Regions from separate parts of the Raoultibacter timonensis genome, predicted to be linked through region 2. Evidence: riboswitches for the same ligand, from Rfam matches in the RefSeq annotation. Region 2 holds a riboswitch; the other holds the start of a gene.
The links. A riboswitch is a leader RNA that binds a small molecule or an ion and turns the genes downstream of it on or off. The one in region 2 is predicted to bind glycine.
Positions count from the first base shown of each region.

Region 1 (4,421 bases), 890 kb from region 2:
TGGAGAGCACCTACAAGCAGGGAAGCACGTTTACCGTTTTCATTCCGACGGGAAACAAGGGTGAGGAAGGATAGGCTGTGGCGAAAATACTGCTCGCAGACGACGAACCGAGCATGCGAAACCTCATACGGCGCATCGTGGTCGGCGGCGGCCACGAGTTCTGCTGCGCCGCCGACGGAAAAGAAGCGATCGAGGTGTACGGGAGGGAGCAGCCTGATCTGCTCATACTCGATGTCATGATGCCAAAGCTCGATGGGTTCCAGGTTTGCCAGGAGCTGCGCGCATCCGGAGCGATCGTGCCGATCGTGTTCCTCACGGCGAAAGGGGATATCACCGACAAGGGTACGGGCTTCAACGTTGGGGGAGACGACTACCTTGTGAAGCCGTTCGACCCCGACGAGCTGCTCTTGAGGATCGATGCCCACCTCAAGCGCAACGAGCGCATCATGCCGAAGCAGCAGGACGATTGCGTCATGCTCGGTGGTTTGGAATTCGATACCAAGCGCTACCGTGTAACCACGGGGGATAAGCGCATCGATTTCACGCCCAAGGAGTTTCAGATACTCTTTCTTTTAGCGAGCCATCCCGGCGAGGTGTTCACGCGCGAACAGCTCATCGAGGCGGTATGGGGCGAGGAGTTCGTGGGCGAGACGTCGAGTCTGCCGGTGTTCATCCGCAAGATCAGGGAGAAGATCGAAAAGGACCCGTCGCATCCCGAATACCTGCAGACGGCGTGGCGCTCAGGATACCGGTTCGGGAGTTGACGATTGATCGGCTTCGTCCGACCGTTCGTCAGCCGCGTGGGTGCGGGCCGAACGATTGGCCGCAGTTCGCGTACCGTTTCGAAGTTTGCGCGGAAGCTTTCCAGTTGATCGGATGGCGAAGCAATACCATTGCGCCGCGCGCATCCTTTTTCGGGAGGATGTTCGCGCGGCGCAGAGCTTGACGTCCTAGCGTTCCGTAATCGGATCGATGGGCGGGATATCCCAGTTATCGCCTGCAAGGCGGGGCTCCATATGATCCTCGTCGCCCGCGGCCTTGAGACGGGCGAAGTAGTCCCGCGTCTCCTTCACCACGACGCCCGACAGCGCGATGAGCGCGATCATGTTCGGGATGGCCATGAGGCCGTTGAAGATGTCGGCGATGGTCCATACGGCGGCTACCGTCATGTAGGGGCCGATGAACACGGCGGCAATGTAGAGCCAGCGGTACACCTTGACCGATTTCATGTTGCCGTTGCTGAAATACTCGAGGCAGCGCTCACCGTAATAGTCCCATCCGAGGATGGTGGTGAAGCCGAACAGCACGAGGCACGCCATGAGAACGAACGAAACCACATCGCCGGGGATGAACGGAAGGCCCGCCTGGAACGCCGCGGTGGTGACAGCGGCGCCTTCGAGGCCCGGAATCTGGTAGGCACCCGTCATGACGAGGGCGAGGCCCGTCATCGAGCAGACGACGATCGTGTCGAGAAACGTGCCGGTCATGGAGACGAGGCCCTGGCGCACCGGCTCCTTGGTCTGGGCGGCAGCCGCGGCGATCGGGGCTGAGCCGAGACCCGCTTCGTTCGAGAAGATGCCGCGAGCGATACCCTTCTGCATGGCGATGATAATGGCGCCGAGCATGCCGCCGGCAACCGCCTGCAAGCCGAAGGCGCTTTCGAAGATGGTGGCGAACGCGCTGGGCAGCTTGTCGAGGTTCGTGAAGATAAGCACGAGCGAGAAACCCACGTAGAGTACGACCATTGCAGGGATCACGCGCTCCGACACCTTGGCGATGCGCTTCAAGCCGCCGATGACGACGAGGCCCACGAGTACCGCGAGCACGAGCGAGCCGATGACGGTTGCGATCGAATAATCCATGCCGAGAATGTTCACCGTGGCCGATTTGTTCGGGTCGAAGAAACCCGTAATTGCTGTTGAAATTGAATTGACCTGAGTAAACGTACCGATTCCGAACAGGCCTACGCACATGCCGAAGAAGGCGAATATCTTGGCGAGCCAACGCCAGTTCTTGCCCATGCCTCGCTCGATGTAGTAGAACGGGCCGCCGAGCACGTGGCCCGTTTTCTTGTCGATGCTGCGGTACTTGACGGCAAGCAGACCTTCTGAAAACTTGGTCGCCATGCCGAACAGCGCTGCCAGCCACATCCAGAACATAGCGCCGGGCCCACCTGCTACGATAGCCGTGGCAACGCCGACGATGTTGCCGGTTCCGATGGTGGCTGAAAGCGCGGTGCACAGCGCGCCGAAGCTCGAAACTTCGCCTTCGCCGCCCGTTTCGTTTTTGAACATGTAGCGCAGCGCACGGGGGAGTTGACGAAACTGGACGCCGCGCAAGCGCACCGTCAGGAGGATACCGCCGAACAGGATGAGCACCATGAGCGGTATGCCCCAAATAAAGTCGTCGATAGCGACGAGCGCCGAATTGATCGCGTCGAAAAAGCCTTCCACTGTTTTCCTTCCATCGTAGAGCAACGTTGCAACACTTCTGCGAAGCCCGTAGAAGCGAATCGAGGCGATCTGGAAGAGAGAAGACGAGCGTATGCTCGCGCAGAATGCGGACGCATACGTCAAGCTGAAAGCTTTGCTCTGTCCTTTGGCCTGAGAGTTTCGGCGTTTCCGCCTTGCCCCTTCGGCATCCGGTCTGGTGACCGGAATTCTCCAGAGGCCCCTTCTCGTCCTGTCTCGTATCGATTCAGGACGCATCAACGGGGTGACGCTATGTAGTTGTGCAGGCGAATTGTAGCAGCTAAATGCTTAGTTGTGAACTGGTTATTTCCCTTTTTACAGCTTGAAGGAGCTTGTTTGCCCCGCTTCGGAGCGCCCATGGCGTCTCCGGAGCGGGGCATCGGCAGTCTTCGGCCGAACGGTGACCGCCACTGCCTGCTGGGCTTTTCGGCGTCGGTTTAGTGCCGAGAAGTCTTGCTGTCGATGTAGACGGAGGCATTTGCCTTGAGGCGATCGAGCACGTCGAGAAACGTATCGATTTCTTCTTGGCTGATGTTGTCGATAAGCCGGTCCGCTGCATCTTCTGCAACCGATTCTACCTGTTTGAGCAGGGTGCGCGCCTGGTCGGTCAGCGTGATTACGTGAGCCCGGCGATCGTGTTCGTCGCGGGAGCGGACGACGAGCCCCTTGCGTTCGAGCGTATCGAGATAGCGGGTGATGGTGGCCTGTTCTTTGCGCGTTCGTTCGGCGAGCGCTTTCTGGGAAAGGGCGCCTGCCCGATCGAGCTGATTGAGCAGGTTCCATTGCCCGGGCGTAAGATCATGCGGCTTGAGGGCGACCTCAAGCGTGCGATGCATCAAGCGTTGGGCATCGTAGACTTTATATCCGATGAATTGGTTGTGCTTGCCGACCATCATGACCTTTTTCACGCGAGCCGCTCGGCGGCGATAAGGTTATTTCCTCGGCAACGGTTTCGGTTAAGCCAAAACGATTGCCGAGGAAATACGTATCTATCTAAGTAATCACAATCGAACTTGCGCCGTCAAGCGATGAGGGTTTATATCGTCCAAAACTCCACGCAGACGGCAGCGCCGCTCGCAAATTGTCGAGTCTGGTTTACCATATACGGCAGACTAGATTTTCGCGTACGGAAACAGGGCGGCACAGCGCGTCGCTGCCGCCATCCGTATGCGGCAAGGCGGATATCCAGGGGGCTGCAATGGATCTGAAGACGTATCAAAAAGCGTTCGACGAGGTTGCTTCAGACTACGAGCAAACCGTTTCATCGTTCGGGCTGCCGTTCGAGCGCGAGGAATCGCAACCCCGAAGCAGGCGATTCGAAAATTCTGCGTGGGCATGTGAAAACTGCGGGAAAAGCCTGGTCGGCGGAAACGGCTGGATGTCTCCCGGGTGCATTGCTTGTCGAACAGGCGAGAAAACGGTGACGTTCTTTATTTCGCTTACCTGTCCGAAAAACTGCTATTTCTGCTTCAATCCCAACCAGGAAGACTACGAGCGGTATTGCCGAGAAGATCGAGACGCCCTTGGCGAGTTGGAGCAGGCTCATGCTGCGGGAGCTCGGCTCGATTGCATTGCGTTGACCGGGGGCGAGCCGATGCTCCGGTTCGAAAAGACCCTCGAATTCTTAAAGCGCGCTCGCGAGCTGTACCCCCAGGCCCATTTGAGGCTCTACACGAGCGGATACCGGCTCGATGAGGACGCGATGGATGCGTTGCGCGAAAGCGGGCTCGACGAGATCAGGTTCAGCATCAAGCTCGAGGATGGCGATGACGAGCGCCGAGTGGTCGAAGAGCGCATTCGTGAAGCGGTCGATCGCATCCCAGCGGTTATGGTGGAGATGCCGGTGATCCCTGGAACGATCGACGACATGAAAGACCTGCTCATGAAGCTGTCGGCATGGGGTGCTCGGGGGATAAACCTGCTTGAGTTCTGCTTCCCCCTCAGCAACTC
Region 1 is NZ_AP025564.1:404,432-408,852, forward strand. Features, by position in the region: gene MWL89_RS01630 (ATP-binding protein) at 1-74, shown strand, start outside; gene MWL89_RS01635 (response regulator transcription factor) at 78-764, shown strand; gene MWL89_RS01640 (alanine/glycine:cation symporter family protein) at 951-2,453, opposite strand; glycine riboswitch at 2,582-2,677, opposite strand; gene MWL89_RS01645 (MarR family winged helix-turn-helix transcriptional regulator) at 2,909-3,379, opposite strand; gene MWL89_RS01650 (radical SAM protein) at 3,670-4,421, shown strand, end outside.
Region 1: another riboswitch for glycine. It lies ahead of MWL89_RS01640 (alanine/glycine:cation symporter family protein); the one in region 2 lies ahead of gcvT (glycine cleavage system aminomethyltransferase GcvT).

Region 2 (4,421 bases):
TTCTTACGCGATGCCAAGCTGCCGGCGAGAACGCACGTTGCAACGATGGGAACGAAGCGGTTCACGAGCATCTCCAGACCGAGCACGACGTTGATGAACGGCGTGTTCGCATTGAGCCCCGCAAATGCGGATCCGTTGTTGCCCCCCGCCGAGGTTGCCGCGTAGAGCACCTCCGAAAAACCGTGGGCACCGGGGTTGTTGAGGCTATCGACCGTCGCAGGGTCGAGGCTCATCGCCGCAGCCCCCACGAGTATCACGAACGGCGTGGTGATGCACAGGATCACCGCCATGCGCATCTCCTTCGGCCCGATCTTCTTGCCGAGGTACTCGGGCGTACGGCCGACCATGAGCCCCGCGATGAACACCGTGAGCATCACGAACCCGATGAGCGAGTACAACCCGCAGCCCACGCCGCCGCCGATGACCTCGCCGAGCTGCATGAGCACCATGGGTACCATGCCGCCGATGGGCGTGTAGCTGTCGTGCATCGAGTTGACCGAGCCGTTCGACGCGGCCGTGGTGAATGCGGCCCAAAGCGACGAGTCCGTAACGCCGAAGCGAACCTCCTTGCCCTCCATGTTGCCGCCCGATTGGCCATCGACGCCCATGTAGACCGCGCCGTTTTGCGCAAGCTGGGGCGTACCTGACTGCTCAAAGAACGCAATGAGGCCAAGCGATACGACAAGCAAGATGAACACGGCCGCAAACACCGCCCTGCCCTGCCGGCGGTCGTTGACGAAGCGTCCGAAGCTGAACAGCAGCGCGATAGGCACGAGCAGCAGCGCGATGCACTGGATGATGTTGGTGAGCGGCGTGGGGTTCTCAAGCGGGCTCGCCGAGTTCACACCGTTGTAGCCGCCGCCGTTGGTGCCGAGCTGTTTGATCATAACCTGGCTCGCCTGCGGTCCCATGGGCACGATCTGCTTGTCGACCGTGTCGACCGCCGACGGATCGTCAGCCGCTACCGCATTGCCGTCCGCATCGATGCCCACCGGCTCGACGAGATCGACTTCCTGGTATTCGCTGAGGTTTTCAGGCATGCCGCTCGCAATACCGACGATCGACATGACCAAGCACAGCGGGATGAACACGTACATAACGCCGCGCGTAACGTCGACCCAGAACGATCCGAGGCCTTCACTGTTTTCGGCAACCATGCCGCGGAACAGGGCGAACAGGACCGCCATGCCAACGGCGGGCGTTACGAAGTTCTGCACGGTGAGGCCGATCGCCTGCGAGAAGTAGCTCAGCGAGCTCTCGCCGCTGTACGACTGCCAGTTCGTGTTCGTCACGAAGCTCACTGCCGTATTAAAAGCCAAATCCCACGATTGACCGGGCAACCCCTCGGGGTTGAACGGCAAGAACCCTTGGCACATGAGAATCGCCCACAAGACGATGAGCGATACCGCCGAGAACGCGAGAGCGCACAGCAGATAGCGCTTCCAGTTCATGTTCTCGTTCCTGCTGACCCCGATCACGCGGTAGAGAACGCCTTCAACCGGGCAGAGCACGCGGCCGAGCAGCGTTTTTTCTCCGGCCATCACCCTGTTGATGTACCCGCTGAGCGGTATGGCGAGGGCAACGAGGAGGGCGACGTAGATACCGTATTCCAGCAGTTCGTCCATCACCTTTCATCACCGCCTTTCAGCAGCACGTAAAACAGATAGAGCATCAAGGCGATGCTCAGGACGCCGATGACGCCGGCAACTGTTTCCATCTCATTCCAACCTTTCCGAATTTCCTTCTTTGCGCCCGGGCTGCGTGCGCACTACCGCCCGGGCTGGACTCTAGGTTAATCCGAGCCGCATTAACGCGTTGTTAAGGTCACAGGCACTGTATTAAGATCGGATAAAGATGACGGGCATCTGCGCATAAGCCAAAGAGGCCGACTCTGGCCGCCGTGTCGGACAAACGGGGCGCAAGGCGACGGGCGCCGTGCGAGCGATGGGCAAGGGTGGGCAAGGGCTGGCGCATGCCGAGGGCGGTTTGACAGCGGGGGCCAGTTTCGGGTAGCGTCCCGTACTGTCATCGGCATAAGCCCGTTCGGCTTCCAAGAACGCCGGATCGCCATCGGGGGCCCTGCGGGAACCGCGCCGACCCCGATTTAGCGGCGGATGACCCGAAGATGGCAGAGATTTCGACCTATGCCAATTATGGAATCAGATACATTATTGATATTTCGGCAGCTTCCGGAGAAACACCTGGTCGCGGATCTTTGAAAACGCACGCATCAATTACTTACTATAGTACATTTTGGCACAGGTCGAAATTTCTGCCACATTCGCAAGATCGGGGGCCGCCGCGATTGGCAGGGACCTCGAACGCAAGCAGAAAGCCGCCGCGACGCCCGATCATCCTCACGGCAAACCGTTCGCGAGCCGTTGGTTTACCCGGCGCAAAGCGCATGGTATTCTGACCCCGCACACAGCGTTTGGATGACGATTCCGGGAGATGCCCGCGCACGCGGGAGCCGAAGGGGCAGAAACTCTCAGGCAAAAGGACTGGAATCCGACAAACCTCTGGAAAGCCGTTCGATCGGCACCGAAGAAGCAAGCCCACGCGGGTTGCACGGCTGCGGGGTTCATCTTTCAGGTATGGAGACAGAGGCGCGCCCGGGGCAATCCCTGAGCGCGCCTTTTTGCATCCGGCCCCGCCCTGAAAGGTTTTGGCTCATGGAAAAGAAGACGCCCCTGTACGACGTCCACCTCGCTGCCGAAGGAAAAATCGTGCCCTTCGCCGGCTACCTGCTCCCCATCGAATACCCCACCGGCCTCATGAAAGAGCACCTTGCCGTGCGAAACGCCTGCGGGCTGTTCGACGTATCGCATATGGGAGAGGTGCTGTTCGAGGGCCCCGGTGCACTCGCAACGCTCAACCGCCTCATGACCAATGATTTCAGCGACATGGCCTACGGGCGCTGCCGCTACACGGCGCTATGCTACGAGGACGGCGGCATGGTCGACGACCTCATCGTATACCGTCTCGACGACGAACGGTTTCTCGCCGTAGTGAACGCCGCCAACAAAGACAAGGACGTGGCTTGGATGGCCGACCATCTGCTCGACGATACCGTGATGCGCGATCTGTCCGACGAGATCGCGCAGATCGCCGTCCAGGGCCCGCTCGCGCAGACGATCCTCGCCCGCGTGGCCGACGAAGCGGCACTTCCGAGCGCGTACTACACGTTCGAGCCGCACGTTGCGGTTGCGGGTTGCGATTGCCTTGTTTCGCGCACCGGCTACACGGGCGAAGACGGTTTCGAACTGTACTGTGCGCCCGCCGAAGCACCCGCGCTATGGGAGGCGCTCATCGGTGCAGGCGCCGAAGACGGACTCGTCCCCTGCGGACTCGGCGCCCGCGATACGCTGCGCCTCGAAGCGAGCATGCCCTTGTACGGTCACGAGATGGACGAAACCGTCGATCCGATGGAAGCGGGCCTCGCATTCGGCGTGAAGATGGGAAAACCCGGCTTCATCGGCAAAGAGGCCATCGCCGCAAAAGGATTGCCAGCCCGCACGCGCATCGGCATCGAGGTTACGGGACGCGGGATCGTACGCGAGCACGAGCCGGTGTTCGCCGACGGCAAGCGAATCGGCACCACCACCTCGGGCACGTACTGCCCGTTCTTGAAAAAGGCCTGCGCCATGGCGCTCGTCGAGACGGGATCGGCCGAAATCGGCGACTCGCTCGAAGTCGAAGTGCGCGGACGGAAAGTCGAGGCGCGCGTCGCACCCATGCCGTTCTACAAAAGGAAGCGATAGATTCAGACGGAACGCCCGTTCCGCCTCTTTTCGGCAGCACGGCCGCACAGGCAAAGGAGCCCGCGCGGTACACCGGAAACAGCGTCGGATCGTCCGACGCCCGAAGAAAGGACCATCATGGACTACCCCGCGGACCGCATGTACACCGAAACCCACGAGTGGGTCGCCGTTGACGGCGAGAACGCCACGATCGGCTTGACCGACTACGCGCAAAAGGAGCTTGGCGACCTCGTGTTCGTCGGCCTGCCCGAAGTGGGCGACGAGCTTGTGGGAGGAGAGCCGTTCGCCGACGTCGAATCGGTCAAGGCGGTCTCCGAGGTCATCAGCCCTGTCGACGGCACAGTCGTCGAGGTGAACGAAGAGCTGCTCGACAACCCGGCGCTCATCAACGAATCGGCCTGGGATGCCTGGCTCGTGCGCGTGGAGCCCGCCTCGATCGCCGTCGAGACGATGGACGCCCCCGCCTACGCCGAAAGCTGCGCACAATAACCACCCTGCCGCACGGTTGCCCCGATTCCCGATAAGCAGCCACGGCGAACCCCGAACAGAAAGGGCCCGCTACATGGGAAGCTATCTTCCGTCGACCTCGGGCGAACGCGAGCAGATGCTCGCCGATCTCGGGTTCGACTCGACCGACGATCTGTACGCCATCGTGCCCGA
Region 2 is NZ_AP025564.1:3,526,437-3,530,857, forward strand. Features, by position in the region: gene kdpA (potassium-transporting ATPase subunit KdpA) at 1-1,625, opposite strand, end outside; glycine riboswitch at 2,436-2,514, shown strand; gene gcvT (glycine cleavage system aminomethyltransferase GcvT) at 2,673-3,761, shown strand; gene gcvH (glycine cleavage system protein GcvH) at 3,879-4,250, shown strand; gene gcvPA (aminomethyl-transferring glycine dehydrogenase subunit GcvPA) at 4,324-4,421, shown strand, end outside.